DNA from 2 places in the Paenibacillus sp. FSL E2-0201 genome. Region 2 is predicted to be linked to the other one. Evidence: a T-box and tRNA genes for the amino acid it is inferred to sense, from the RefSeq annotation. Region 2 holds a T-box; the other holds one or more tRNA genes.
The links. The T-box of region 2 lies ahead of ileS (isoleucine--tRNA ligase). A T-box ahead of a tRNA ligase gene usually reads a tRNA of that ligase, here a tRNA-Ile.

Region 1: it has a tRNA-Ile gene. The T-box ahead of ileS (isoleucine--tRNA ligase) is inferred to sense a tRNA for this amino acid. The anticodon was not compared.

The regions. Positions count from the first base shown of each region.
Region 1 is NZ_CP150154.1:904,489-907,874, reverse strand. It holds gene NSU15_RS04030 (YdeI/OmpD-associated family protein) at 1-50, opposite strand, end outside; tRNA gene NSU15_RS04025 (tRNA-Gly) at 153-223, opposite strand; tRNA gene NSU15_RS04020 (tRNA-Pro) at 236-309, opposite strand; tRNA gene NSU15_RS04015 (tRNA-Arg) at 340-416, opposite strand; tRNA gene NSU15_RS04010 (tRNA-Gly) at 425-499, opposite strand; tRNA gene NSU15_RS04005 (tRNA-Leu) at 506-589, opposite strand; tRNA gene NSU15_RS04000 (tRNA-Lys) at 605-680, opposite strand; tRNA gene NSU15_RS03995 (tRNA-Gln) at 688-762, opposite strand; tRNA gene NSU15_RS03990 (tRNA-Asp) at 779-856, opposite strand; tRNA gene NSU15_RS03985 (tRNA-Met) at 882-958, opposite strand; tRNA gene NSU15_RS03980 (tRNA-Met) at 1,030-1,106, opposite strand; tRNA gene NSU15_RS03975 (tRNA-Val) at 1,124-1,199, opposite strand; tRNA gene NSU15_RS03970 (tRNA-Glu) at 1,206-1,277, opposite strand; tRNA gene NSU15_RS03965 (tRNA-Ser) at 1,406-1,498, opposite strand; tRNA gene NSU15_RS03960 (tRNA-Asn) at 1,504-1,579, opposite strand; tRNA gene NSU15_RS03955 (tRNA-Ile) at 1,583-1,659, opposite strand; rRNA gene rrf (5S ribosomal RNA) at 1,717-1,833, opposite strand; rRNA gene NSU15_RS03945 (23S ribosomal RNA) at 1,906-3,386, opposite strand, start outside.
Region 2 is NZ_CP150154.1:5,073,077-5,076,462, forward strand. It holds gene ileS (isoleucine--tRNA ligase) at 1-2,155, opposite strand, end outside; T-box leader at 2,526-2,800, opposite strand; gene NSU15_RS22970 (DivIVA domain-containing protein) at 3,041-3,386, opposite strand, start outside.

The DNA of each region.
Region 1 (3,386 bases), 2.6 Mb from region 2:
CAGCTCCCACTTGCATCAGGTCGCACTAATTTAGCTTCGAATTCAAACATAGCTACCTCCTCAACTAAAAGCCCTAAGTTCTATTGTATCCATATGAATGTAACTATACAAAAAAACACCTGCCTATAATAGACAGGTGTTTCTTAATTATAAGCGGGTGATGGGAATCGAACCCACGCTATCAGCTTGGAAGGCTGAAGTTCTACCATTGAACTACACCCGCAAAGGTATAAAATCGGGATGACACGATTTGAACATGCGACCCCCTGGTCCCAAACCAGGTGCTCTACCAAGCTGAGCTACATCCCGTCAAAACATGTAATGACTTAGTAATAAAAATGGCGCGCCCTGAGAGATTCGAACTCCCGGCCTTTTGATTCGTAGTCAAACGCTCTATCCAGCTGAGCTAAGGGCGCAAAAATTATGGAGCGGAAGACGGGAATCGAACCCGCGACCCTCGCCTTGGCAAGGCGATGCTCTACCGCTGAGCCACTTCCGCAAAATATGGTGCGCGTGAAGGGACTTGAACCCCCACGTCGTGAAACGCCAGATCCTAAGTCTGGTGCGTCTGCCATTCCGCCACACGCGCACACTTTAAAAATAATGGTGAGCCATGAAGGACTCGAACCTTCGACACCCTGATTAAAAGTCAGGTGCTCTACCAACTGAGCTAATGGCTCTCATAAATGGCTGGGGATATAGGATTTGAACCTATGCATGACGGAGTCAAAGTCCGTTGCCTTACCGCTTGGCTAATCCCCAACAATAATTAACTAAATGGCGGAACCGACGAGATTCGAACTCGCGATCTCCTGCGTGACAGGCAGACATGTTAGGCCAACTACACCACGGTTCCACAGACATAATGCATAAATGTAAATTGGTTGCGGGGGCAGGATTTGAACCTGCGGCCTTCGGGTTATGAGCCCGACGAGCTACCGGGCTGCTCCACCCCGCGTCATTTAATAAGTATATACTATTCATTTACACTACGCCAGCTAGTCCCAAAACATCATGCTTAAGAAAATTTGGTTGCGGGGGCAGGATTTGAACCTGCGGCCTTCGGGTTATGAGCCCGACGAGCTACCGGGCTGCTCCACCCCGCGTCGTTCTTAAATGAATATGGTGGAGGCTGAGGGGATCGAACCCCCGACCCTCTGCTTGTAAGGCAGATGCTCTCCCAGCTGAGCTAAGCCTCCATGTTATGACCCGTATGGGATTCGAACCCATGTTACCTCCGTGAAAGGGAGGTGTCTTAACCCCTTGACCAACGGGCCATGCTAATAAACTTTATGGCGGAGAGAGAGATACTCTCACTACTATCGAGATTGCGAAGCATTCCTAACGAAGCTTATGCTTCAACGAACCACCAAGGCTTCTCATCCCTAACAGGGAAGTAAATTCATGGCGGAGAGAGAGGGATTCGAACCCTCGAGACGCTTGTGGCGCCTACACGATTTCCAATCGTGCTCCTTCGGCCAAACTCGGACACCTCTCCATAAATGGCTCCCCGAACAGGACTCGAACCTGTGACAACTCGATTAACAGTCGAGTGCTCTACCAACTGAGCTATCAGGGAATATGGTGGGCCTTAGTGGACTCGAACCACCGACCTCACCCTTATCAGGGGTGCGCTCTAACCAGCTGAGCTAAAGGCCCTTTTAAGACATACGAATATTAAGGGCAAAAAAAATACCACGGGTAATGTGGTTGTCCGCTTGGCGGCGTCCTACTCTCCCAGGACCCTTCGGTCCAAGTACCATCGGCGCTGGAGGGCTTAACGGTCGTGTTCGGGATGGGTACGCGTGGAACCCCTCCGCTATCGCCACCAAACGGGCATTACAGCGTAATGCTCAGGCTTAATCGCCTGAAAACTGAATCCGAATTGAATTTGCATTTTAAGTATAGGATAAGCCCTCGACCGATTAGTATTGGTCAGCTCCATGCATTACTGCACTTCCACCTCCAACCTATCTACCTCGTCGTCTTCAAGGGGTCTTACTAATTGGGAAATCTCATCTTGAGGGGGGCTTCACGCTTAGATGCTTTCAGCGCTTATCCCGTCCGTACGTAGCTACCCAGCCATGCTTCTGGCGAAACAACTGGTGCACCAGCGGTACGTCCATCCCGGTCCTCTCGTACTAAGGACAGCTCCTCTCAAATTTCCTGCGCCCACGACAGATAGGGACCGAACTGTCTCACGACGTTCTGAACCCAGCTCGCGTACCGCTTTAATGGGCGAACAGCCCAACCCTTGGGACCTACTTCAGCCCCAGGATGCGATGAGCCGACATCGAGGTGCCAAACCTCCCCGTCGATGTGGACTCTTGGGGGAGATAAGCCTGTTATCCCCAGGGTAGCTTTTATCCGTTGAGCGATGGCCCTTCCATGCGGTACCACCGGATCACTAAGTCCGACTTTCGTCCCTGCTCGACTTGTAGGTCTCGCAGTCAAGCTCCCTTATGCCTTTGCACTCTTCGAATGATTTCCAACCATTCTGAGGGAACCTTGGAACGCCTCCGTTACTCTTTAGGAGGCGACCGCCCCAGTCAAACTGCCCGCCTGACACGGTCCCCGTACCCGATTAGGGCACTAGGTTAGAACCTAGATACGATCAGGGTGGTATCCCAACGGCGCCTCCACCGAAGCTTGCGCTCCGATTTCTACGGCTCCCACCTATCCTGTACAGATCGTACCCAAATTCAATATCAAGCTGCAGTAAAGCTCCATGGGGTCTTTCCGTCTTGTCGCGGGTAACCTGCATCTTCACAGGTATTAAAATTTCACCGGATCTCTCGTTGAGACAGCGCCCAAGTCGTTACGCCATTCGTGCGGGTCAGAATTTACCTGACAAGGAATTTCGCTACCTTAGGACCGTTATAGTTACGGCCGCCGTTTACTGGGGCTTCGGTTCATAGCTTCGGGTTACCCCTAACCACTCCCCTTAACCTTCCAGCACCGGGCAGGCGTCAGCCCGTATACTTCGCCTTGCGGCTTCGCACAGACCTGTGTTTTTGCTAAACAGTCGCTTGGGCCTTTTCACTGCGGCCCCCTCGTGCTATTCACACTACCGGGGCACCCCTTCTCCCGAAGTTACGGGGTCATTTTGCCGAGTTCCTTAACGAGAGTTCTTCCGCGCGCCTTAGAATTCTCTTCTCGCCTACCTGTGTCGGTTTGCGGTACGGGCACCTTCTCCTGGCTAGAGGCTTTTCTTGGCAGTGTGAGATCATGACCTTCGCTACTACAATTTTCGCTCCCCATCACAGCCCAGCCTTAACGATGTGCGGATTTGCCTACACATCAGCCTCACTGCTTAGACGGACATATCCATCAGTCCGCGTCACTACCCTCCTGCGTCACCCCATCGCTCATAGCGGATTACGGTG
Region 2 (3,386 bases):
GGATATACCAGTTACTCAGCTCATCCACAAAGTTCTCAATCGCTTTGGACGTGTTTACGAAGTCATTTACCGCAAGTCCTTTATCTACCAAAAGAATCAAGCTGTTCAGACGGGATAGAATCCAGCGGTCCAGCTTATGTTCGGATACTTTAAAAGGATGATCGGCTGGATCGTAACCATCGATGCCTGCATAAAGCGTCAAGAACGCATGTGTATTCACCAGTGTATCTACAACTTTAGATTTGGTTTCCCCTACAAGACCACGGGAGAACCGTTTGTTGTTCCACGGTGCACTGTCAGACAGAATCGCCCAACGGAAAGCATCCGTTCCGTATTCATTCATGATTTCCCAAGGATCAATAACATTGCCTTTGGATTTGGACATTTTTTGACCGTTCTCATCGAGGATATGGCCTGTAGCGATTACCGCTTTATATGGAGCTTTACCTTTAAACAAGGTAGATACAGCTAGCAAGCTGTAGAACCATCCACGGGTCTGGTCGATCCCTTCACAGATCATATCCGCTGGATACTGATCATTCAGCTTATCTTCGTTCTCAAATGGATAGTGGCTTTGGGCAAAAGGCATTGAACCACTGTCAAACCAAACGTCGATAACTTCCGGTGTGCGAACCATCTCTGCACCTTCACTGAAAGGACTACGTAGCTTGATCTTATCTACAAAAGGCTTATGCAGCTCGATATCCTCAGGCACATCGCCGATTGCCATGGCTCTCAGTTCTTCAATGCTGTGTGGAGCGAACTCTTTGCCCGTTTCTTGACATACCCAAACATTAAGCGGTGTACCCCAGTAACGATTACGGCTGATATTCCAGTCCACCAGTTCATCCAAGAACTTACCAAAACGGCCTTCGCGTACATGCTCAGGGTACCAACTTACGCTGTTGTTGTTAGCAATGAGCTGATCCTTGATCGCTGTAGTGTTGATGAACCAGCTGTCTGTTGCGTAATACAAGAGCGGTGTATCACAACGCCAGCAGAACGGATAGCTGTGCTCGTATTTTTCTTTACCGTAAAGTAATCCTTTTTCAGACAAAGCTTTAACGATATCCAAATCGCAATCTTTTACGAAGCGTCCGGCAAAATCAGACACTACATCGGTATACTTACCGGAATTATCAACCACGTTTACGAAGCTGATACCGTTCTCGCGGCAAGTCTTGTAGTCATCTTCACCATGCGCTGGTGCCATGTGTACGATCCCTGTACCGCTGGAATCTGTAACGAAGGAAGCACCTACGATGACATTGCTTTTCTCTGCTTTGATGTATCCGAAAGGAGGAGCGTAAGTTTTGCCGATGAACTCGGAACCTTTATGTGTCGAAAGGACGGTGTGCTCGCCTTTCATTACTTCTTCCACCAAATTCTTAGCAACGATGTACACACCATCTTCTTGTTGTACACGTACATAATCCATGTCAGGGTTCATGGCTAAAGCCATGTGCGCTGGCAATGTCCAAGGTGTAGTCGTCCAAGCTAGTACGTAGTCTCCACTGTCATCCAGTTTGAACTTTGCAGTCGCACTAAGATCCTTGACGGTTTTGTAGCCTTGAGCTACTTCGTGGGAGCTTAGGGTAGTCTGGCAGCTTGGGCAGTAAGGGCTAACGCGGTGTCCGCGATAGAGCAACCCTTTGTCATGAACCGTAGCCAAGATGTTCCACACGCTTTCGATATATGTGTTATCCAAGGTTACGTAAGGATTATCTAAATCCGTCCAGTATCCGATACCCTCTGTAAACTCGCGCCATTGCTTCTCGTAGCCGAAGACGCTGTCTTTACATTCCTGAATGAATTTCTCTACACCATATTCTTCGATCTCTTGTTTACCGGAGATCCCAAGCTTCTTCTGCACGCCTAGCTCTACTGGAAGACCATGTGTATCCCAGCCCGCTTTACGTACCACACGATAGCCTTTCATCGTTTGGTAACGACCGATGAAATCCTTGATTACACGGCCCAGCACGTGCCCGATATGCGGTGCACCGTTCGCTGTAGGAGGACCTTCGTAAAATACATAGTTCGGACGTCCTTCACGGTTCTCCATGGATTTGCGGAACGTATTTTCGTCGCTCCATTTCTTCAGTATGCGGACATCTCTTGCCCGCGCTTTTTCTCTGACATCTACTTTTTGCATGTGATGGTCAATCCTTTCATGATTTAGTCTCTGAGCGACCTTGCACAGCTGGTCGCACGTGCTTTTGTTCTTGGCACCCGAGCCGCGATCCCGCAGGGCAGCAGGGGCTCGGGGGGCCAATTCGCGATCTTGCGCAGCTGGTCGCTCACCGCTTTTGCCGTGAAGGCCCCGCAGGCGAACCCGCAGGGGAGCCTAAGAAGGGCCGCTCCTTCAGCCACATGAGTCCGTTCGCTTCCACCACCGTACCCATTTGCACGAGGCTTTACTTTGCGGGTGTCCAGAGGGCAGCAGCCCTTGGGGTCCCCCTTAGCAAGGGGGATTTAGGGGGATGGCCCGCCCCGGAACAACAAAATAAGCGTCATCCCACCCCCAAAGGGGCGAGACGACGCTCGCGATACCACCCTAATTCTGCGCATGAGCACATCCTTAAGGGGAGTGTATTCAGCACAATCTCAGTCCCGCGCGTAAATCTCATGCACAGGTCCGGTGTAACGTCCGGCAGACGGCTAAGCTTACGCACGATCAACGCTTCAGCTTAACTTCTAGGGGAAGATTTTCCGGCAGGGTTCGAACAATCGGCTCTCAGCAATCGCCGACTCTCTGGAGAACGTTACCTTGTCGTACTTGTCCCGTCATCGAATACATATAAACATTATACAGATATGTTCTATTTATAGACTTTTTGAGTCTAAATGTCAACAACCGCTTGCCAAATCCGCAAATAGGAGCATACCAACGATGGCGGAAGATCCTTTATTAGGATCGATTTTAACGGAAAATAAAAATAGAGGGAATAGCTCCCTCTATTTAGCCAATTCTGGTTTGAAATTATAAAAGTCCAAAATCCTTCCTACTCACAAACCAAATCAGCATTCATCACAATGATTAGATACGATGTAGAACATCATCCTTAAAAGTTACGTTCTCGCTCGCCTCACGACTCTCCAAGGCATTCCAGTCATCCTGTGACAACAGCTCCAGCTGAGCTTCCACCAATGTCCGGAAACGAGTACGATAGATTGAAGCTTGCTTGCGCAACTCTTCAGTCTCAATAGCAACTTTACGGGATTTGGATAACGCTTCGTTAATAATCCGATCTGCGTTCTTTTCCGCTTCCTTGATAATAAGCTGCGATTCCTTCTTGGAGTTGTTCTTCACATCATCTGCCGCTTCCTGAGCGACTAAGATCGTCTTCGATAAACTCTCTTCAATGTTTACAAAATGATCCAAA